DNA from 2 places in the Candidatus Weimeria sp. HCP3S3_B5 genome. Region 2 is predicted to be linked to the other one. Evidence: predicted binding sites of a transcription regulator. Region 2 holds the regulator's gene; the other holds the start of a gene.
The links. Region 2 encodes HrcA, which represses chaperone genes, less so after heat shock. Its sites were predicted from a motif close to TGTTAGCACTCNNNNNNNNNGAGTGCTAACA; they were not measured.
Positions count from the first base shown of each region.

Region 1: ACTNCK_RS07035 (Hsp20/alpha crystallin family protein) is a predicted target of HrcA. The motif match lies at 3,241-3,271, and genes of this name have one in related genera.

Region 1 covers NZ_JBQHVU010000012.1:115-11,896, forward strand. Annotated here, with positions in the region: gene ACTNCK_RS07020 (hypothetical protein) at 224-415, shown strand; partial or broken gene ACTNCK_RS07025 (IS256 family transposase) at 525-1,653, shown strand; gene ACTNCK_RS07030 (phenylpyruvate tautomerase MIF-related protein) at 2,102-2,446, shown strand; gene ACTNCK_RS07035 (Hsp20/alpha crystallin family protein) at 2,537-2,998, opposite strand; gene ACTNCK_RS07040 (PDDEXK nuclease domain-containing protein) at 3,341-4,435, opposite strand; gene lysS (lysine--tRNA ligase) at 4,884-6,896, opposite strand; gene greA (transcription elongation factor GreA) at 6,915-7,391, opposite strand; gene ACTNCK_RS07055 (sensor histidine kinase) at 7,469-8,812, opposite strand; gene ACTNCK_RS07060 (response regulator transcription factor) at 8,805-9,494, opposite strand; gene ACTNCK_RS07065 (GTP pyrophosphokinase) at 9,491-10,105, opposite strand; gene ACTNCK_RS07070 (precorrin-2 C(20)-methyltransferase) at 10,223-10,903, shown strand; gene ACTNCK_RS07075 (type III pantothenate kinase) at 10,906-11,676, opposite strand; gene ACTNCK_RS07080 (DUF6145 family protein) at 11,691-11,782, opposite strand, start outside.
Region 2 covers NZ_JBQHVU010000020.1:19,009-30,790, reverse strand. Annotated here, with positions in the region: gene dnaK (molecular chaperone DnaK) at 1-1,403, opposite strand, end outside; gene grpE (nucleotide exchange factor GrpE) at 1,416-2,060, opposite strand; gene hrcA (heat-inducible transcriptional repressor HrcA) at 2,073-3,170, opposite strand; gene hemW (radical SAM family heme chaperone HemW) at 3,275-4,537, opposite strand; gene lepA (translation elongation factor 4) at 4,539-6,347, opposite strand; gene rpsT (30S ribosomal protein S20) at 6,596-6,859, shown strand; gene holA (DNA polymerase III subunit delta) at 6,890-7,897, opposite strand; gene ACTNCK_RS09635 (HD domain-containing protein) at 7,884-8,399, opposite strand; gene ACTNCK_RS09630 (DNA internalization-related competence protein ComEC/Rec2) at 8,506-10,935, shown strand; gene ACTNCK_RS09625 (GerMN domain-containing protein) at 10,925-11,782, opposite strand, start outside.

The DNA of each region.
Region 1 (11,782 bases), on a different contig from region 2:
TACATTTTTACTTGACAGTTAACATGGAAAACTGTTTACAGAAATTCAGAATGTGTAATACTGAAAGTAACAAATAACTATAGAAATGGAGGTAAATGATGAGAACTGTAATTTCAATATTACTTGAGGAATATATGGAAGAAGATGACTGAGGGGTTACTGATGCGGTTGTTAGAATTACAACTAAAATCAGTTGCTAGATAGTTATAAGGTGGTGAGTATCATGGCAATTAGGTACATTAATCCAGATAAAGTAATAGAAGACTATAAAAAGAGACACCCAGAGTATACAAGCCATAAACTTACTGTGGCAGTTTATCCTCAGTCATATGTGATAAAAAATGATAATCGAAAGCTTGAAACAGTTCAGAGTGATGATCAAGATATGGTATCATCAGCTGTCTCGAGAGTTTGAAAAAAAGTCTGTAAAAGTTTCTTTGTGAGGTCTTTCATGATACAATCTTATTTCATGAAGTGCCTTTTATTATGGCTAGAAGAGAAAAGAAACCATACTCCACGTTCAAATGACAGATGGCAAGAGAGCCATCATCCAGGGACTTCTTTCGGAGAATGATATCCAGAATGCCAACGACATCCAGGAAGCTCTTAAAGACCTGCTTGGAGGCACCATCAAGGAGATTATGGAGGCTGAGATGGATGACCATCTGGGCTATGAGAAATCCGAACGTAACGGGGATGATGACGAGGACCGTGATTACCGCAATGGCTACAAGACCAAACGGATCAATTCAAGCTATGGCAGCATGGACATTGATGTTCCCCAGGATCGTAATTCAACATTTGAGCCAAAGGTCGTAAAGAAGCGCCAGAAAGACATTTCTGAGATAGATCAGAAGATCATCTCCATGTATGCCAAGGGAATGTCAACAACACAGATATCTGACATAATACGCGATATATACGGCTTTGACGCCAGTGAGGGCTTTATCTCTGATGTCACGGATAAGATCATGCCTCAGATTGAGGAATGGCAGAACAGGCCGCTCTCATCCGTCTATCCGATAGTCTTTATCGATGCCATCCATTTTTCTGTCCGTGATGACAGTGTGGTCAGAAAGCTGGTCGCAGGTCCTGAATTCTCTTAAAAACCGCGGTGTGCAGGATATACTGGTTCTCTGCTCTGATAATCTCTCAGGAATAAAGGATGCCATAACTACGGCATTCCCTAAGACCGAGCAGCAGAGATGCATTGTTCACATGGTACGCAACACGCTCAAATACGTGCCAAACAAAGACATGAAGGCCTTTGCCAAGAATCTGAGGACAATATATACCGCTGCCGATGAACAGGCAGCACTGGCTCAGCTGGAGGCCGTCACAGAGAAGTGGAAACCACAGTACCCATATGCCATGCAGCGTTGGAACGACAACTGGGATGCCATATCTCCGATCTTTAAATTCTCAAAGGACGTGAGAACAGCTTTCTACACGACGAATGCGATAGAATCGCTCAATTCCTCACTGCGCCGTCTGAACCGCCAGAGGAGCGTATTTCCCAGCTCTCAGGCACTCCTGAAGGCCCTGTACCTGGCAACATTTGAGGCAACCAAAAAGTGGACAATGCCAATCAGAAACTGTCACAAAGTCCGCGGTGAGCTGAAGATCATGTACCCCGACAGGCTTCCAGACTGAAACTGATTATAATAACAAATAACATAAACAATCAAAAAATGGGACGTCCAGATTCACTGGGCGTCATTGACATGCCTGTCTTTTTGTGATACAAAAGTAACCATGTGACTTGAATTCCACTGATTATGATTTTTATCTGTATTATGGCTTTCTATCACAGTAACCTTTAGTGAAAGATCTCAATTTACAGAAAAACTTTCATACTCTCACAAAAACAGACCGCTCGTTGGGGAGATTCTCCCCACGCCCCTCTCATCTGTCTGCTTTGCAGCCAGAACATCACCTCGCTTCGCTCGGTTGAATAGTTCCTTCCTGTGTATTTCATTCCAGTCTACTCTTTTTTAAGCAGTTCATCAAGCAGCTTTATCCCCTATGCCGTATATTGAATTTCTCTTTCTTCTTCTGATATAATTTCATAAACCAGGCATCAGAATAAGGAGGTATCGCCATGCCATTTATCAATTCAAAAGTAAGCGTTCAGGTCACACCTGAACAGGAAAAAAAGCTTAAGACCAGACTCGGACAGGCAATATCTGTCATCCCCGGAAAGAGCGAGCAGTGGCTCATGACCGGATTTGAGGACAACTATCACCTGTATTTCCGAGGAGAAAACTCTGAACCTTCAGCGTTCATTGAAGTACAGATTTATGGGACACCATCAGCATCTGCTATGGAACAGCTGACCGGAGAGATTACACAGATATTCAACGAAGTCCTTGCCATATCACCTGATCACATTTATATCAGTTATCACCCTACTGATTACTGGGGATGGAATGGGACTGACTTCTGATTTGTCTTTAACAAAAAACGGAGCGGTGCCTTATGGCACCGCCCCGATTGGATAAAACTATAAACCCATTATGGAAAACTAGCTATCAAATTAATGAACTTCAATCATATGTGAAGTATCTGCTTCGACCTTCTTCTGGTCTTTCTTTGGAAGTTCAAGTGTCAGGACTCCGTTCTTGTAGCTTGCGTTAATTTCCTTCTCAGTGATCTCATCGCCTATATAGAAGCTTCTGCTCATCGAGCCTTCGTATCTCTCTTTCCTCAGATACTTCCTGTCTTCATTCTTATCTTCCTTATCAAGGCCTTTCTCAGCGCTGATGGTAAGATATCCATTCTTAAGTTCTACCTTGACATTATCCTTATCGAATCCAGGGAGATCGACTGAAACCTCGTACTTGTCGCCATTCTCCTTAACATCTGTCTTCATAATGTTCTTTGCATGTCTGCCATAAAGAACCTTGTCAACATCCGGGAACTGTGGCATCCTGAAATCGAACCAGTCATCAAAATCATCATCAAATAAACTCTCACCAAAAATACTCGGCATCATCATACGTCATTCCTCCAATCTGATCTGTACGGCGACATCCGAACCTTATCTGCTGTCGCTGCCTAAATATTTTTTCTGAAGTTCATCGCTTCTGTAAGGTAGTTCTTCTCGCTAAATTCGAGCTTGGCTTCCGCTCGCTCTCATTAATCTCAAAGAACGGGTTCGGAATGGATTCGAACTTCGCTTCGCTTGTTCTCATCTCATTCCTTTCACCCTCACCCTTCGACTATAGTTATATCACCACTTGTTAGCACTGTCAAGCATAGAGTGCTAATTTCACAAATTCTTCACAATTTTAGTACATTTCTTGAAAACAATTCTGCAAACTGGAAGTTGTCGAGATGATCAGTTATCATCATTCAGTTCATCCTCTATTTCCTCAATGGTTGGCATTGATGACTTGATATCTTCAGGCAGAACATTTGTCAGTTCATATTCTGAAACACCAACAGGATATTTGATTCCGTTTGCAGCATATTGTGCCAGAACATTATCCTTTGTCTTACAGATCAGCAGTCCAATAGTCTGTCCGTCCATATCAGACCGCAGCATTCCATCAACAGCCGCGGCATATGTTGTAAGCTGCCCCATATCCCTCGGATCAAATTCTCTTACCTTTATCTCGACCACTACATAGCAGTGCAGATGGACATTATAGAAAAGCATATCAAGAAATTGCTCTGTATTGCCTACTACCAACCTATATTCTCTTCCAAGTAATGCAAATCCTTTCCCCAGTTCCAGAAAAAAATCCTGAAGATTATCCATCAGAGCATCTTTCAGTTCTTTTTCATTATAGTCAGTCCTGAGTGTCAGGAAATCGAAATTATATGGGTCTTTCGTTATCTGCTGTGCCAGGTCGCTCTGCTCTGCTGGAAGGCTCAGTTTAAAATTGGTGACCGCCTTTCCCTTGCGCTCGTAAAGATTCGTATCAAGAAAGTTCATCAGAACAGCACGAGACCAGTTGTTGGAAAGAGTCTCTTTCACGAAGAATAAGGCCTTAGCCCTGTCTCCCTTGCATTTATCAATGATCAGTTTATTATGTCCCCATGGAATCCTGAACACAAGTGCAACGTCACTTTCGTCCCCAAGTTGAGGGCTTTTTAATTCGTCCCCAACCTGGGGACTTTTTTCCATTGCGTCAGGAAACAATTCATAGAACGACCTCATATACTTGAGATTTGTCACTGAAAATGACTTCACTCCCGGAATCGACTTCTGAATATCCCTGCTGATTTTTTCAATATATCCGCTTCCCCATTTACTTTTCGCGCGCATCAAAACTATATCCCGCCCAAGAGTCCAATAAAACCGCAGCATTTCCTCATTGACATGAGTTGCTGCCTTTATCTGACTCTGACGGAACCGGCTACTAATATTCTTAATCCACTCCCTATACTCCCGATCAAAAGCATCCACATTGCTTATTTTATCAGACATGCTCAAAATCCTTTCTTTCCGACAAATTCTAATTTGTGTAAGAATACCACAGAATACATAACTTTTCTACCTGACCTCCTACAGATTTCTCCAGTATAATTTCGATCTGTAGGGTATCCGAGGATTGAAATTCAACGATCCTGATCATAACCCATGATTCTTCTGTATTAAAGTATATTAGTATTAGGTTAATGTTATCACTTTCTTTCATATTTTATTCTTATATCTACAAACTCACTTTCTCAACATACCCATTCATAATTCCCGCTCCATCCATATTTACCACTAACGACATATATGTCGGGAATAGAATGACGTCACGGTTTCCCATTCCTTTGACATTATCCTGATAAGGTGATCATTCTCATATCTATTTGAGCAAAAAAATAACAGTGAGATCCTGTCTCACTGTTATTGATGATTCAAATTATTTAATTTTATTCCCTGATTAGCACATCCTGGCACCTGCCGGGATGTGGTTGTCGAGCATCACTACATGGAGTTCTTCTTCACCATTGCGTTCGTCAACTGCACTGATGATCATTCCACAGCTGTCGATTCCCATCATCTTCCTTGGTGGAAGGTTTACAATGGCAAGGAGAGTCTTTCCTACGAGTTCTTCAGGCTCATAGTACTTATGGATTCCGCTAAGGATCGTACGATCTGTTCCTGTCCCATCATCAAGTGTAAACTGAAGGAGCTTCTTACTCTTCGGAACTGCTACGCATTCCTTTACCTTTACTGCTCTGAAATCAGACTTACAAAATGTATCGAAGTCTACCTCATCTGTCAGGAAGTCCTCAACCTTTACGCCACTGAAATCGATCTGTGAATTCGGAGTAAAGAATCCATTATTGTCACCATTCTGAGTGGATGAGCAACTAGATTTCGTATCTGATGCATCCAGACTCTTGAGCGTTGGAAAGAGGATCACATCCCTGATTGCCTCACTGTTTGTCAGAAGCATGCAGAGTCTGTCGATACCATAGCCGATACCACCTGTAGGAGGCATTCCTACCTCGATAGCATTCAGGAAGTCCTCGTCTGTATGATTGGCCTCCTCATCTCCTGCAGCTGCCAGCTTGTCCTGCTCTGCGAAACGCTCTCTCTGATCGATTGGGTCGTTGAGCTCTGAGTATGCGTTGCACATCTCCCAGCCGTTGATATAGAGCTCGAATCTCTCAACCTTTGACGGATCAGATGGCTTCTTCTTGGTCAGAGGAGAGATCTCGATAGGATGATCCATTATGAAGGTAGGCTGGATCATCTTGTCCTCACAGTATTCGTCGAAGAAGAGATTGACAATATCGCCCTTCTTATGACGGTCCTCATAGGCAATATGGTGGTCGTCTGCTATCTTCTTTGCTTCCTCATCGGATGATACAGCATCAAAGTCCACGCCCGTCTCTTCCTTTATGGCCTCTGTCATTGTAAGCTTTCTGAATGGCTTACCCAGGTCGATCTCTACTCCTGTGCCCTTTTCCTTATCTCCGTAATAGATCTTTGTGCCGCCGCAGACCTTTTCTGCCAGATGGCGGAACATGCTCTCTGTGAGTTCCATCATTCCGTTGTAGTCTGTGTAAGCCTGGTAGAGCTCCATCAGTGTGAACTCAGGATTGTGCCTGGTATCTACGCCCTCATTCCTGAATACTCGTCCGATCTCGTAGACTCTCTCAAGTCCGCCGACGATGAGTCTCTTCAGATAGAGCTCGAGAGAAATACGAAGCTTGACATCCTCATCGAGAGAATTGTAATGAGTCTCAAATGGTCTGGCAGCGGCTCCGCCTGCGTTGTGAACAAGCATAGGAGTCTCGACTTCCATGAAATTCCTCTTGGCAAGGAAATTCCTGATCTCTGCGATGATCTGGGATCTCTTTACAAAAGTCTCCTTGACATCAGGATTCATGATCAGGTCAAGGTATCTCTGACGGTATCTGATATCGGTATCTGTGAGTCCATGGAACTTCTCAGGAAGGATCTGGAGACTCTTGGAGAGAAGTGTGACTTCCTTCGCATGAACTGAGATCTCGCCTGTCTTTGTCTTGAAGACAAAGCCCTTTACTCCAAGGATATCACCCACATCATACTTCTTGAAGTATGCGTATTCATCGTCTCCGAGATCATTCCTTGTGACATAGATCTGCATATCGCCCTTGAGGTCGCGGAGATTAGCAAATGAGGCCTTTCCCATCACACGCTTGAACATCATACGTCCTGCTATGGAAACTACCTTTCCCTCCGGTATATCCTCAAGCGGTACTACCTTTGCCTTTCCTTCCTCGTCAACTGGAGGTACGAATTCGAGCTCATCGAAATGCTCTCGTATATCACTGGTATGATTAGTCTGGTCATACTTAGTGATCCTGAAAGGATCGCGGCCTGCTGCCTGAAGCTCGGCAAGCTTGTCCCTTCTGATCTGTAAAAGCTGGTTATTATCCTGTGAATTATTCTTTGCTGGCATTGTATTCCTTCGTTCTGATCAATCGTTGGTCCTGTATGCATCTGCTATCCTGTAGCTGAAGCTTCCTGCCTCTGTCTCTACAGTAACTGTGTCTCCGCTTACGTGACCTATTATGGCTGCTCCGACCGGAGACTCGTTTGAGATCTTTCCATTGAGGATATCGACCTCGTTGGAACCCACGATCTTGTACTCATCCTCTTCTCCATCCTCGTCAACGAGCTTTACTGTGTAGCCGATATTTATCTTACCTGAATCATCCTGAGCAACGACCTCGGCATCCTTTAAGATCTCCTGGATATCCTTGATCCTGTCCTCGATCTTACCCTGCTCATCCATTGCTGCATCATACTCGGCATTCTCCGAAAGATCTCCCTGCTCTCTGGCCTCGGCGATCTTCTTAGTGATTGCTGGACGCTGCACATGTATCAGATCCTGCAGCTCATCCTCTAGTTTTTTCTTACCCTCTTTTGTCATCAGGTTCTTTTTTTCAGCCATGACAGTGTCCTTTCCTGTATTATCTAAAAATTTTGCCTAAATAGTATATACTTATACCGTATAAAAGTCAATGGCAGCTAGCCTTTAAGCAGACATTCAAATGTTATCACATCATCCTTCCAGGATACGTCTATAGAGCCGTCATACTGCTTTACCAGGCTTTCTGCAATAGAGAGTCCGATCCCGTAGCCTCCCTTGTCCACATTATGCGACTGGTCTGCACGGTAGAATCTTTCAAAGAATTTTGAGTAATCTGTATTTTTCCCATCTGCATAGGTATTCGAAACAGCAAGTCTGATATTTTTTCCCTTCTGCTGAAGTGAGACCTTTATAGCCCCCTTTTCATCGCAGTACTTTATGGCATTGTCTATTAGCAGGGTGGCAAGCTGTCTTATCTGACTCTCTACAGCCTGCATTCTGACCCCATCCCCTATATCCTCGGTGAAGGTCTCCCCTGCATTTTCTGCTACCGGAAGATAGCTTTTCACTGTATCCTTTATTGCCGCTGAGATGTCAGTATCGATCCTGTCCTCAGAACTCTCCTTTTCCTCGGCTCTCACTATAGTCACAAGGTTCTGTATCAGTCCCGTCATGCGGTCGACCTGCCTCTTGGTGGATTCTGTCCATTCATCGCTTCCGCTTATCATCTCCTGGACCTGGACATTGGCCTTTATCACTGCAAGGGGAGTCTTCAGCTCATGACTGGCATTAGTGATAAACTGCTTCTGCTGCTCAGCATTCCTGATCTCAGGAGCTATCACTCTTAGAGAAAGAGCACGAAGAACAAAGAACGAAATAACAGAACCAAATCCTATCAGTATGAGTGCCAGATAAAGGATCCTGTTTGTGATCCTGATCTGATTGGTATAATCGACAAAGGCGACTATTGTTCCCTTCTTTGTCTTCTGGACCTGATAATAATAATTGCCTATGTTGCCAAAATGATTCAGATTGTTCTTTACAGCCAGAGCATATTCCTTGGCATCAGTGATATTTATTGAGGCGATCCTCTCTGCATTTATTCCGGCGACCCTGTCGTTCTTGTCAAATGTCACTGTAAAATATCTGACAGAATACCACTGATCCTTGTTTGTAAGCGCTATTCTTCCGCTACCAAAAAGCGTACTGAGGAAATCCTCTACATCCTGTTTTATTGACCTGTTCCCAGAGATATCCTGTTTGACAGTATCATTACTATCATCATCAGAATCTGAAGGATACTTGCTAACAGTAATCTTTATCGAAGGCAGATCTCCTCCGTTATCGATTATGGCCTGAGTCACTTGATGGGCTTCCTTTCTGGTGACCATCAGAGTACTCACATATATAATCCCGCCAACTACAAGCATCACAGCAATAAAGGAGCACATGGATACAAAAAGGAATTTATTTTTCAGTTTTTTTATCGATTCTTCATTCATGCGACCTCCCGGAAGGATCGGTATCCAGCCTGAATCCGCCTCCCTTTTCTCCATTTATAGTAAGATCGGAATCTATAGCAGTAAGCTTCCTTTTCAGATATGAGATATAAAGCCAGACAGTATCAGCATCTGCTGCCGGCTCGGCTGCCCAGACCTTCTGCAGGATATCATCAGTCGAAAGCTCTCCATCGGCATGGGTCATAAGCAGCTGCATGAGTTCGAACTCCCTTGCGGAAAGCCTTACTGAATTCTCACATGACAGCTCCATCTCCTCTGCTTTAAGCGACACATCTCCGAAGCTCATATCCTTTGGATTATATTCCCTTCCTCTCCTGACAAGAGCCCTTACCCTGGCCAGGAGTTCTCTCATATCAAATGGCTTGGCCAGATAATCATCAGCTCCGGCATCAAGTCCGGCAACCCTGTCATCTACCTCGGTCTTTGCGGTAAGCAGAAGAACCGGGGTAAGGATATTGTTCTCCCTCATGTATTTAAGGACGCCTATTCCGTCCAGCTTCGGCATCATTATGTCAAGTATGGCCGCATCGAAGCTGTCCTGCTCAAGACAGTCTACTGCCTGCTCACCATCATATGCACTTGTGACATCATAGCCCTCATGCGTAAGTATGGCCGTCTCCGCCCTGTTTAAGTCGCGTGTATCCTCTGCCAGCAAAATTTTCATTCTGTCTCACTCTTTCCATTATCTTCAAATATCATATCTCTTATTGTCTGCATAGAAAGATCAGTCGATGCCAGCTCGTCTGCGCATCTTTTAAGCTCAGATGCTATAAGCTCCTCATTCGACTTTCCTATATCATGCTTGTATCTGATATGGTGCTCAAGCGCTGCCCAGGTATCCTGGGAAATCGTCCGAAGCTGGATCTCCGCATAGAATTTCTGATGCATACGAAGGATCATATGATAGCTCCTGTAGCCGTTCGGCTTGGCATGCTTTATATAGTCCTTCTCCTCTATGACCTCCGTACCGGGAAGTGCGATCAGATGATCCCTGAATCTGTAGATATCGTCTATAAAAGCGCATACCACGCGGATCCCGACTGCATCGTAGATCTTTGTAAGAGCAGACTCTGTGGTCACCGGAAGTCCCTTCCTTACGCACTTTTCTCTCATGCTCTCCTCTGACTTGATCCTTGAGAGGCAGTGCTCTACAGGGTCCATACCATTCTTCTGCTTGAGCCTTTCCCTAAGCGTATCGATCTCGTCAAGAAGCTCCTTTTCTATTTTTTCAAGCTCTGGCCTGTAAGGCCCGTATATACTGTTATTTTCATCCATAAAACTGCTCCGGTTTTTGATTTTCTTTTAATTATAACGCAAATATCCGATAATTACTGTTAAAATTCGGTGAATGGTATGGTAACATTATGTGACAGGAAACACTGAAAGGAGACAATGATGAATAAAGGAAGGCTTCTAGGGATCGGTGTAGGCTGCGGCTCATCAGCTGATCTGACCTATGCTGCAAAAAGCGCGATTGAAAATAGCGACATAGTGATCTTTCCCGCAGGTAGCCGCGAGCACTGCAGGGCATATACTATAGTAAGGGATGTGCTAAAGGATGGACAGGAAACAGAATTCTTTGATTTCCCTATGACAAGAGACAGGGACGATCTGATAAAAAGGCACAGTGAGATCTATAAAAGGACCCGTGATCTTCTGGATCGGGGAAAGACGGTTTCATTTATTACTATAGGAGATCCGCTTATATATTCGACATTTTCATATATAGGTGAAATGGCTGAGAGGGACGGTTATGAGATGAAGATAATAAACGGGATCCCATCCTTCCTTTCATGTGCCGGCAGGCTCGCGCTTTTTCTGGGGCAGGAAGATGAAGAGATACATATCATCCCGGGATCCGCTGATCTTAATGATGCCCTATCCCTTAAGGGAATAAAGATATTCATGAAGCTGGGCAAAAAAACTCCGGCCTTAAGGCAAGCCATAAGGACCGGAGATCATACCTTTCTTGGTGCAGTAAGTCACTGCGGGATGAGCGATGAAAGGATCTATAGAGACCTTTCCGAGATCCCTGACGAAATGGCCTATCTTATGACTGCCTTTGTCCGATAAGCCTATCTGTCCTGCTTCTCATAGATAAACCGCATGCCCTGAAGAGTCAGGTCAGGATTGTAAAGGTCTATGCAGTCAGTCTCGCCGGAGATCATCTTTCCAAGTCCTCCTGTAGCGATCACCTTTATATTCTTTTTCCCGATCTCGTCCTTCATATGGTTTATTATATATTCTGTGGCTCCTATCTGTCCGAATACCAGTCCGGCCTGCATGGAGCTTATGGTCTCACGGGCAAGGATAGACTTTGGCTTTACTATCTCGATCTCAGGAAGCTTTGCTGCATCCTCCCAGAGAGCCTTTGCAGCAATCCTTATTCCCGGAGCCGTAACTCCGTAGCGGAATGAGCCCTTTTCATCCACATAGTCATAGGTCGTGGCTGTACCGAAATCTATAACTATAAGAGGCCCTCCATATAGCTCATAGGCTCCGGCTGCGTCTACTATCCTGTCGGCTCCTATCTGGCTAGGCACCTCTGTCTGTATATTGATGCCTGTCCTTACGCCTGCCGCCACCACCAGAGGCCTGGTATCAAAATACTTGATCACAGCACTTGTAAGCGAATGCATGACTGCCGGTACTACTGAGGCGATTATGCAGTCTTTTATCCTGTCATGATCTATACCGTTATTATAAAGTATATTCCGAATAGCTATACCATACTCATCAGATGTGCGGGCTATCCTTGTATTAAGTCTGAAATTTCCTACTATCACACTATCCTCAAATACTCCAAGTGTGATATTGGTGTTTCCGACATCAACTGCTAAAAGCATCCTTACTCCTTTTATCAGAAGAATTCTCTGAAATATTCCTCAAGCTCTCTGAAGAGCTGTCTCTGGTCCTTTTGTATCTGCTTGATCTTAAGAGGTGCGCCTATAT
Region 2 (11,782 bases):
TTGCCAGTTCCCAGATCCTTTGCGGATACAGTTACGATACCATTTGCATCGATATCGAATGTGACCTCGATCTGAGGAACTCCTCTTCTAGCAGGAGGAATCCCGTCGAGACGGAACTGACCAAGTGACTTATTGTCACGGGCGAACTGTCTCTCACCCTGTACTACGTTTATATCTACTGCTGTCTGATTATCCTCTGCTGTAGAGAAAATCTGGCTCTTCTTTGTAGGGATGGTGGTATTTCTCTCGATCAGATGAGTAGCGATACCTCCCATTGTCTCGATAGAAAGTGTAAGAGGAGTGACATCGAGAAGAAGCACCTCTCCTGCTCCCTTATCTCCTGCGAGCTTACCACCCTGGATGCAGGCTCCTAATGCCACGCACTCATCAGGATTTAAGTTCTTTGATGGCTCCTTGCCGGTCAGCTGCTTTACCTTGGCCTGTACTGCCGGGATACGGGTAGAACCACCTACAAGAAGTACCTTTGAGAGGTCTGCTGCTGTAAGTCCTGCGTCCTTTAAGGCATTCTGTACAGGGATGGCTGTCTTCTCTACCAGATCTGCTGTGATCTCATCGAACTTTGCTCTAGTAAGGTCGAGATCAAGATGCTTAGGGCCATCGGCAGTAGCTGTGATGAATGGAAGGTTGATATTGGTAGTGGTTGCGCTTGAGAGCTCCTTCTTGGCCTTCTCGGCAGCTTCCTTGATACGCTGCATAGCCATCTTGTCTCCGGAAAGGTCAACACCCTCCTTGGCCTTGAACTCATCTATCATCCACTGCATTACACGGTTATCGAAATCATCTCCGCCGAGATGGGTATCGCCGTTTGTAGAAAGAACCTCGATGACACCATCACCGATCTCTATAACAGATACATCGAATGTACCGCCACCGAGATCATATACCATGATCTTCTGCTCGTTCTCATTATCAAGTCCGTAAGCTAAGGCTGCTGCTGTAGGCTCGTTTATGATACGCTTTACCTCGAGGCCTGCGATCTTTCCGGCATCCTTTGTAGCCTGACGCTGGGCATCGTTGAAGTAAGCAGGAACAGTGATGACTGCCTCAGAAACCTTCTCACCCAGATAAGCCTCTGCATCGCTTTTAAGCTTCTGAAGGATCATTGCTGAAATCTGCTGAGGTGAATACTTCTTGCCATCTATAGTAGGGCCGTCAGTAGTTCCCATCTTTCTCTTGATCGATGAGATGGTCTTGTCAGCGTTTGTAACTGCCTGACGCTTTGCCGGTTCACCTACGAGTCTCTGTCCGTCCTTTGTAAATGCTACGATAGAAGGTGTAGTCCTCATTCCCTCACTGTTAGGGATAACTGTAGGCTGTCCTCCCTCCATAACTGCTACGCAGCTGTTTGTCGTACCTAAGTCGATTCCGATTATTTTACTCATTATTATTCCTCCTTAGTTTGCTACCTTTACCATTGCATGTCTTACGACCTTGTCGTGGAAGGTGTATCCCTTCTGTAAGACCTGCACTATTTCCTGCTCTCCCTTATCAGGATCATCCTCATGCATTACTGCATTATGAAGATCGGGATTGAACTTCTCTCCTTCTGCCGCGATCTCCTTTACTCCGAGATCATTTATGACTGTAAGGAGCTGCTTATAGATCATCAGTATGCCCTTTTTGAAGGCATCATCAGTGTCGTCCGTCACATCTGAGAGTCCCCGTTCGAAATTGTCGAGGACCGGAAGGATCTTTGCTATCACATCTGTGGCTCCGGCATCGTACATTGTGGATTTCTCCTTGTCTGTACGCTTCCTGAAATTATCGAATTCAGCCATCTGCCGGAGAAGCTGATCCTTAAGATCCTTTATCTGCTCGTCCTTAGGGTCCTTTTTCTTCTTATCCTTTGAAAACGGGCCCTTTTTCTTATCAGTTTCTGTCTTATCCTCTTCCTTGCTGCCTTCTGTCTTTTCAGAATCCTTCTTTTCTTCCTTGCCCTCAGGCTTTGAAGATTCCTTCTTTACTGAGTCCTCCTTCTTCTCCACGGAGGTCTCGTCCTTCTTTACTTCCTCTTCCTTCTTATCCTTTTCTTCGCTCAATTCCAGCTACCTCTATTCCTTCTTCTTAGTGATCTGTTTCGGCTTTTCAGATCGATCCGAAAGTCTCGATGTAACGACTATGTCCTTAAGCTGCTTCTTAAGAGACTTCAGATTCTTCATCACATTCTCATAATCCATTCGCTTGGGACCAAGGATCCCTATGGTTCCCTTGAAGCCATCACCCAGATCATACTTTGCTGTGACAAGTGACACATCAGGCATATTAGGAATGTCATCACCTATATATACCTGAATGCCGTTAGGATTGCCCTCCTCGTCTGACTCTATATCATTTATCAGATTCTCGAGCTCTTCCTTGTTCTCAAAGGTCGAGATCAGATGACTTGCTCTGTTGGCATCCGAAAGCTCAGGATATTTGAAAATATTCGTAGTGCCGCTGGTAAATATGGTACGGCCCTCATCCTGCTCTATGGTGCCTGCTACATTCTCCAGAACATTCTCAATGATATCCGAATACTCTCCGGCTGACTGCTTCATCTTCTGGATCAGGGTCAGGTTAATATCATTTACTGTAAGGCCTGACAGATTCGTATTCAGAAGCATGTTGAGCTTCAGCAGATCTTCATTGTCGATCGGTGAATCGACATCTATGATACGGTTCTTGATGGAATTTCCATCCATAACGACCACCGAGAGTATCTGTCTCTCATTCAGAGCCGACAGCTGCACGAACCTGACTCTGACTCCTGAGATAGCCGGTGCCGATATCATCGATGTATACTGGGTATTGGCAGCCAGGATATCTACTACCTGACGCAGCATCTTCTCAAGTCTGTCTGTCCTCTCCACAAGCATCTGATTCGATGTCTCAGCGGGAGGAGAGGTCTCCTTCTCGACCATCAGCTCGTTTACATAAAAGCGGTAGCCCCTGTCTGAAGGGATCCGCCCTGCTGAGGTGTGAGGCTGGAGAATATACCCCATCTCCTCGAGATCGCTCATCTCATTCCTGATGGTTGCTGAGCTAAGGTTAAGATCGGAGCTCTTCGAGATCGTCCTCGAGCCGACCGGCTCTCCGGTTTCCAGATAATTCTTGATGATCACATCAAGGATCTTCCTCTGCCTTTCTGATAACTCTTCATCCTCTTCCAAAAGCTCACCTCCTGTCTTTCGTCTGTTAGCACTCAAATGATTGGAGTGCTAATACCATCTGATACATAATATACGCCTGTTGACCTTGTTTGTCAATAGTTTTTTCAATCCATCAAAAACAATGACATGCAGTAGTTGGAAATATCGAGTCCTCTTTCTGTAAGAGCCAGATCATCCCCCTTATCCGAAAGCAGTCCCTCCCGGATAAGCTTCTTTATAGGAACATCGTATATCTTTTCTATAGGGGTACCGAAAGACTTAAGAAAAACGCTTTTTTTCACTCCCTCTGTCATCCGAAGACCAAGGAACATAAATTCCTCCATTGCCTCCCTGCGGCTTAGCTGGGTCGCCTTATCGATCGTCGGTATATCAAGGAATGATGCCTCTGATGTGATCTCATTGTAATGGAGGGTGTCCTCAATATAGTCATATATATAGGATTCATTGGTTGTCCTCCATTCAAGCCCCATCCCGCCAGTCTCCTCAGGGTCCTCAGGCTCAAAGGCAAAATAGCCAGGCGGTATCAGGGATGCAGCTCCAACTCCTACTCCCAGATATGGCGTCCTCCTCCAGTAGCCTTCATTATGGACACATTCGTAGCCGAATTTCGCATAGTTTGATATCTCATATCTGATATATCCCTTTGAAACAAGGAAATTCTGGGCTCTTTTCATAAGCTCATATTCCTGATCTTCATCAGGCAGGGCAAGGGTCGCCTCTCCTTTTTCCTTGCGGACGCAATCTTCATGGTAGCGCTGGTAAAACGGTGTATTTTCTTCAATAATAAGAGAATAGCATGAAATGTGCTCAGGCCGTAATGCTACGACATTATCCAGAGTGTGGATTAGCTTGTCCGGAGTCTGGCCCGGAAGAGCTGTCATTATATCTATATTGATATTTGTAAAGCCGGCCCGGCGAAGGATCTCATATGTAGAAAGAAACTTCTCATATGTATGGATCCTGCCCAGAAGCTTAAGCTCATCATTATCAGCCGACTGGAGCCCGACAGAGACCCTGTTTATACCGACTGCCCGGTATGTATTTGCTCCCTGTTCTGTCACTGTGCCCGGATTTGCCTCGATAGTTATCTCCGCAAGAGGATCAAGGCTGTAGTATTCCCGGACGCTTTCGATTATTTTTGCGATATGGTCAGGATCTATGCAGGTCGGAGTCCCCCCTCCTATATATACAGAACTTACAGTCCCATGCACCCGGTAGGACATAAAGACAAGCTCCCTTATGAGCGCCTCTACATATTCATCCTGATCCTCTGATCCATAAACCCCTGAGAGAAAGTCGCAATAGTCGCATTTTCTCAAACAGAAGGGTATATGTATATATAGTTCAAATCTGCGGTAATCTTCCATCTTATTCATCATTATCGAGCTTTAACACGCTCATGAATGCTTCCTGCGGTATCTCCACATTTCCCACCTGCCTCATCCTCTTCTTTCCTTCCTTCTGCTTCTCCAGCAGCTTTCTCTTACGGGAAATATCTCCGCCATAGCACTTGGCCAGGACATCCTTTCTCATGGCCTTTACTGTCTCTCTAGCGATTACCTTGCTTCCCACGGCGGCCTGGATAGGTATCTCGAAAAGATGACGCGGTATATTTTCCTTAAGCTTCTCACACATCTTTCTGGCGCGATCATATGCAGTATCCTTGAATACAATAAAGGAAAGGGCATCCACTCTTTCCTTATTGATAAGGATATCAAGCTTTACCAGCTCCGATTTCTGATAGCCCTTAAGCTCATAGTCAAATGAGGCGTAGCCTCTGGATCTCGATTTCAAGACATCAAAGAAGTCGTAGATTATCTCGTTGAGGGGCAGGACGTATTTAAGGACTGCCCTTGTCTCCTCTATGTACTCAAGAGAAACGTACTGCCCTCTTCTCTCCTGACACAGATCCATTATCGGGCCTATATAGTCGCTTGTGACCATTATCTCAGCATCGACAACAGGCTCCTCCATATATTCTATCTCTGAAGGGTCAGGAAGATTTGACGGATTGGTAAGCTCTGTCACTGTGCCATCTGTCCTATGGACCTTGTAAACTACTCCCGGAGCCGTCGTGACCAGATCCAGATCATATTCTCTCTCGAGTCTCTCCTGGACTACATCGAGATGGAGAAGGCCCAGAAAGCCGCATCTGAAGCCGAAGCCAAGTGCCTGTGAGGTCTCCGGTTCAAAGGTAAGCGCTGCGTCGTTTAACTGGAGCTTCATCAGAGCATCCTTAAGCTCCGGATACTTTGCCCCGTCTGCAGGATAGATACCGCAGAAGACCATAGGCTTCACAGGTCTGTATCCTGGGAGCGCCTCTGCCACCGGATTGGTGGCCAGTGTCACTGTATCTCCGACCCTCGTCTCTCTTACATCCTTGATAGAAGCTGTGATATACCCTACCATTCCGGCTGAAAGCTCATCACATGGGATGAACTGACCAGCGCCAAAATATCCCACCTCCACGCAGTCATATTCAGCACCAGAGGCCATCATCCTGATCCTGTCCTTCGGCCTTACCTTTCCCTCGCGGATGCGGACGAATACGATAACACCCCTGTATGAATCATAGAGTGAGTCGAAGATCAGAGCCTTGAGCGGTGCATTTGCATCTCCAGTTGGAGCAGGAAGCTGTGTGATGACCTGCTCTAAGACCTCATCCACGCCCTGACCTGTCTTTGCTGAAATACGCGGAGCATTCTCACAGTCCAGACCGATGACATCCTCGATCTCCTTTGCTACCTTATCAGGATCAGCAGAAGGCAGATCTATCTTATTGATGACAGGTAAGACCTCAAGGTCATGATCGAGCGCCAGATAGACATTCGCAAGCGTCTGGGCCTCTATACCCTGGGCCGCGTCTACGACCAGGATAGCGCCGTCACAGGCTGCAAGCGAACGGGAAACCTCGTAATTGAAATCTACATGTCCCGGTGTATCGATCAGGTTGAAGATATACTCCTCTCCATTCTTTGCATGGTAGATGAGCCTGACCGCCTGGGATTTGATCGTGATCCCTCTTTCCCTCTCCAGATCCATATTGTCAAGAACCTGGTCCTGCATTTCTCTCTTGGTGAGTGTATGCGTCATCTCGATCATCCTGTCCGCAAGAGTTGACTTACCATGATCGATGTGTGCTATAATACAAAAATTCCTGATATGTGACTGATCCATTCTATCTCCTTATATTAGGGGTTAGGGGTTAGGGGTTAGGAGCTAGGAGCTAGGGAATAGTAGTATCCTTTATATACCCTATACCCTAAACCCTATCCCCTATATCCTGTCTATTATATCAGACAAACTCCCCCTTGACAAACACTTCTTATATCTGTATTATAGATAGGTATGATTGCTTGGGAGAACCGTGTCAATCCCCTGCACTCATTATCACGTGATAATCCAGATTCAGGAGGTGAATAGAATTGGCAAACATCAAATCTGCAAAGAAGAGAGTTGTAGTAAGCGCTAAGAAGGCTGCCCGCAACAAGGCTATCAGATCTAATGTCAAGACTGTAGTTACTAATGTTGAGAAGGCAGTAGCAAGCGGTGACAAGGCTGCAGCAGAGTCTGCACTCAAGGTTGCAACAGTTGCTATCCCTAAGGCTTGTTCCAAGGGAATCCTTCATGCCAACAATGCAGCAAGGAAGGTCTCACGCCTTACCAAGGCTGTAAATGCTATGGACTAAGATATAAATATTAAACCCCGTCCGGTACCGTCATTCCGGGCGGGGCTTTTTTATTGCCTCGGTTATTAGCAGCTCGACTGCCAGATGGTCATTTATCCTGCTCCGCTTATAGCCCTCCTCATATTCTGCTGCGGCACTGAGCAGATGCATAAGCTCTGCCTCGGAAAACCTCTGTGCAGACCTCTCAAGCTTGCCTAAGGCCCAGTCATTTTTCACACCGGTCACCTTTTTCTTAAGATCTGACGAGGCCCCTGCGCCTCCCATCCTCTTAAGCTGCAGCAGCTGCATGAACTGTCTTTCTATCAGGGAAAATATCACCGGGGCGGGCTCATTCTGCCTGAGCATGTCCTGATATACGTTAAATACCCGAGTGGCATCTCTTGCTGCTATGGCATCTGTAAGTGCGAAGACTATAGTCTCGCTTGCATTTGCACAGATATCCTCCACGTCCTTCTTCTCTATAAGCTTTTTATTCATACAATAGGCTGCAAGCTTCTCAAACTCCTGATCCATAAGATCCATTGATGAGCCGGTCCTTAAGTAAAACTCATCCCAGGCGTCACGTTTCATGCTAAGGCCGGCCTCCTTCAGCCTGCCTCCTATCCAGCCTATAAGCTCCTTTTCCTGAGGAAGCTTGTACTCCTCTGCGGTCCCATTCTTTGAAACTGCCTTATAGAGCCTGTCCCTCTTGTCTACCTCCTGGTCGACAAAGACTATCACCGTAGTCTGCGGAATATCCGCTATATATTTTACCAGCCTGTCCTTATCCTTTTTATTGCCCTTGAAGAAGCCGCTGTTCATCACAAGGATCACTCTTCTTTCAGCAAAAAAAGGAAGAGTGTCACTGTCAGCTATAAGCGCATCCACTGAAAAGCTGTTCTGATCGAGACAGCTGTAATTCATATCTGTCTTATCCTTCACTCCTAAGGCAGCAAGAAGCTTTTCCCTCCCTCTGGCCAGCAGGTAATGTTCATTTCCAAACAAGAGATATACTCTCTTGAAGTTTCCCTTTTCTATCTCGCTGTCAATCGACCTCATCGGCTATATCCTTCAAAACCCTCTCGACCCGGTCGTTATGGAGCCTTAGGAATTCTGTGACTGCGCAGCACTTGTCTGCGATAGTGATCATGAATCCTTCTCTTGTTCCTGGCCTCTTCCGGGTCACCGGCCACATATGGTTCGCTATCATGTCTGCCTGAATCCTGTTTATGGTACCGCTCTTCTCTGCTGATTCAAGCGATCTTATCGGATGTGAATGCGCAGTATCCCTGCTTCCAGAGAAAGAGTCCCTGTCATAGATACCGACATCATGCCATAAGCTCCCTCTTACTGCATCGCTTTCGCTCAGCCTGAATATCCTCGCAAAAAAAAGCATCATAAACGCAACGTGTACGCTATGATAGCCGACTGTCGAAAAAATATGATGCCTCTGGCCAATGATCCTTCTGAATTCACAGGAATCTAAAATGTCTCTTCCGATCCTTTCGATCTTCTCGCAGTCAGAGTCCTTTACCCTGACCATGTCCATGCTCTGATCCATTCTTACGCCTCCCGATATCTTGCATTATAGCACCGATATAATGTGGTTGCAAATATTATCGGAAGGGAGCATAATAGGGATTAGTAGGCCCTACAAAGGAGAGAATATGAACAAACGACCTATAATGATCGCCGCTGTTTCAATGCTGGGCGGCTGCTTTTTTATACTATATGGCAAGCGGATCCTTTTACTTATACCGCTTCTTCTTATACCATTTATCTTCTATAAAAGAGAGGGAAAGCGTTGCGCCATTCTTCTATGCGTGACGGTTCTGGCCTTTGTCTCTGGAGCAGTCTCCGCCGGAATACGCCAGGCAGACTACGATAAGGGATACTCTGCGGTAAATTCCGCTGGAAATGTGACTCTGTACGGAAGGCTGGTAAGAAAGGAACGGACCGCATCCGGTATAAGGCACTATATTTCCCTTCGCGGATCTGCTGGCCTTAAGGCTGTCTTTACCAGTACAGATGATATGTTAAGGACCGGAGATATGATAAGGGTCAGCGGAGCTGTAAGAGAGATGGAGCCGGCCAGAAATCCCGGATGCTTTGACCAGAAAGCCTACTACAGATCGCTTTCTGTGATCACGGAGATAAATGACCCTTCCCCTGCTACGATAAGGCGCTCCCTCCTCCCATTCGCGGAGCTTCTATACATACTTAAGTACAGGCTTCTTTCTGTATTTACCGCTACCCTTCCCGGAGAGGAAGGAACTCTTCTGGCCTCTCTTACTATTGGGACAAATGGCCTTCTGGACTCCGATGTAAAGGAGCTTCTTACCGATGCCGGGCTAAGTCATATACTGGCCATCTCAGGCCTTCATATATCAATAGTCGGCGGTCTGGTCTTTAAGGCTCTGAAGCGGCTTTTAGTCCCTGTACGCATCTCAGCTGTTTTCTCATCTCTTCTTGTGATCATCTATGCATTTTCGATCTCAGACTCTGTCTCGGCAAAAAGAGCCGTTGCCATGTATCTTATCTATATGCTTTCAAAGCTTGCGGTGGATAAGACCGATACACTGACCTCTCTTTCTGCAGCTGCAATTCTCATTTGTCTTACCGATCCGCTGCAGATAAGCGGTCCTGCCTTTGCCATGTCCTTTTCAGCCATATTTTTTATAGCCCTTTTTGCGACTCCTGCCGGGAAATGCTACAGTCTTTATACTGATCTGCGATGGGAAAACAGGCACAGGAAGGAAAAGGGACGGCGACATATCCCTTCCTTGGCCGAGGATACGGCTTTGGCCCTTATAAGCTCATTCTGCATACAGATCTCTATGGGAGCTATCTGTGCCTCATATTTCTATTCCTTTCCACTTGCAGCATGCATTCTGAATGTGATCGTCCTGCCCCTGCTTCCCTTCCTGCTTGTCGCAGGTCTCGCAGGCGGCTTCGCAGGCCTTTTCTCCACTCTTATGGCAAGGATCATACTCTTCCCCTGCCATCTGATTCTCTACCTCTATGAGCTTTTCTCCTCCGGCTTCAAGGGGCTTACGCTTTCTTCTGTTGTAACAGGAAGGATTGGCCCTGCAAAGATACTTGTCTGCCTCCTTATTGTGATACTTATTTCCCTTGCCTTAAGGCTTCAGTACCGCAGGCTGTTTACTATGCGTTTCACCAAAAGGACCTGGTCCAAGCTTAAGCTTTTTCCTGTCTTTGGAAGCGGAAGGACATTTACGGTCTTTACTGTGCTTTCCCTGCTCCTTATAGCCATACTCTCCCATCCAGCCCACAGCGATTCCTTTGCAATGCTTGATGTCGGGCAGGGGGATGGAATGATGCTCACAAGCTCTAACGGACGCTGCTTTATGTTCGATGGCGGAAGCTCCAGCAGCTCATCCATCGGCAAAAATGTTATAATACCTTCTCTTAAATACAGAGGAATATCATCAATAGAGGGATACTTCCTGACCCATCTGGACGACGACCATATAAGCGGATTTGTAGAGCTTGCCAAAAAGGGCTATCCTATCAGAAGACTCTACCTTTCTTCAGGGATCGAAAAGGATGAGAAGCTTACTATGATAGAGGAACTGTGCCGCAAAAGCGGAATAGCAATAAGCTACCTCAACGGAGGCGACAGGCTCTCCTGCCGCCTCTTTACCATAGAGACTCTTTTCCCGGATAATGTAAGCGACTTTGAGGGAGCCAATGAGAACAGCCTTGTGACTCTTATAACTATAAGACCAGACAATGGAAAAAGCATCCGTATAATAGAAACTGGTGATATCGGCGCAGACCAGGAAAAGTATATCCTTAAGCGATATGGTTCAAAAATAAGAAAAAGCCCCGGTGAGAGACTGATACTAAAGTCAGCCCATCACGGGAGCAATTATTCTAACTGTGAGGAATGGCTTTCTGCGACCGATCCGGACCTTGTGATCATATCAGCCGGAGCCGGTAACAGATACGGCCATCCCGGAAGTGATACACTCTCACGTCTTAAGGAAAAGGGCATTCCCTATCTTTGTACTATAGACAGTGGACAGATCATGCTTTTGGAATCAGGAGAGATAAGCACGGCTCTCAGTCATTGACCACGAAATCCAGATTCGGGCTGTAGGTCCCGTTCTTTTCATCGTCTGTGATCACTGAGGCCTGATCTCCTGAGCCTACAAGGATCTGGACCCTTGATATCTGACCAAGCTCACAGAGCGAATCGACGATCGAATAGATCCTCATGTTGGTCGATACCCTGCTGTCTAAATTGTCGATCGACTGATCGAGGTCCACATAGCAGATACCGTCATTTACATTGACAGACAGGACCTTGACTGAAGAAGGCAGCGTCACAAGGGCTCCGTTGGAATCAGGATTCTTCTGCAGCTGTCTTATCACTGCAGTAGCCAGAGGCACGTTCTCGTTTACATGGACGTCTCTTTTCTCCCGGATCAGACCGCTTCCGTCAGCAGCCGGACAGTAAAGCACCAGCTCAAGTGCCTTTGTAGAATCCTGCTCGCTTCCAAAATCATCGACAAAGGATTCTGCGTTCATGGCTCCTATAGGATTACCCTGGCTATCGGTTATCTGGTCATTTACTACCCGAAATGTCACAGTATCTATTCCGTCGATCTGGACCAGGGTCTTTACAAGAGAGGCTCTCATAAGGGCCTCGTTTACCCTGTTCATATTTCTGTAGGCACGGGTAAATGAGATAGTAAGATTCTTATTCTTTATCCAGAAGCTTCTAACCATTATGCTTGACGGGATGGAGTTCACATAATCTGAATCCTCCTGAGCTGTAGAGAGCATATCTATGGCCTTTTCTGCCTTAACCCGTGGCGTCTGTCCCTTTATATTAGTTTCCACCGGATAAAGAGCGCTTTTGGTCTGGTTAAGGAAATACACCTCTATACTGCCCCTCTCCTTCTTTTCCCGGCCCTC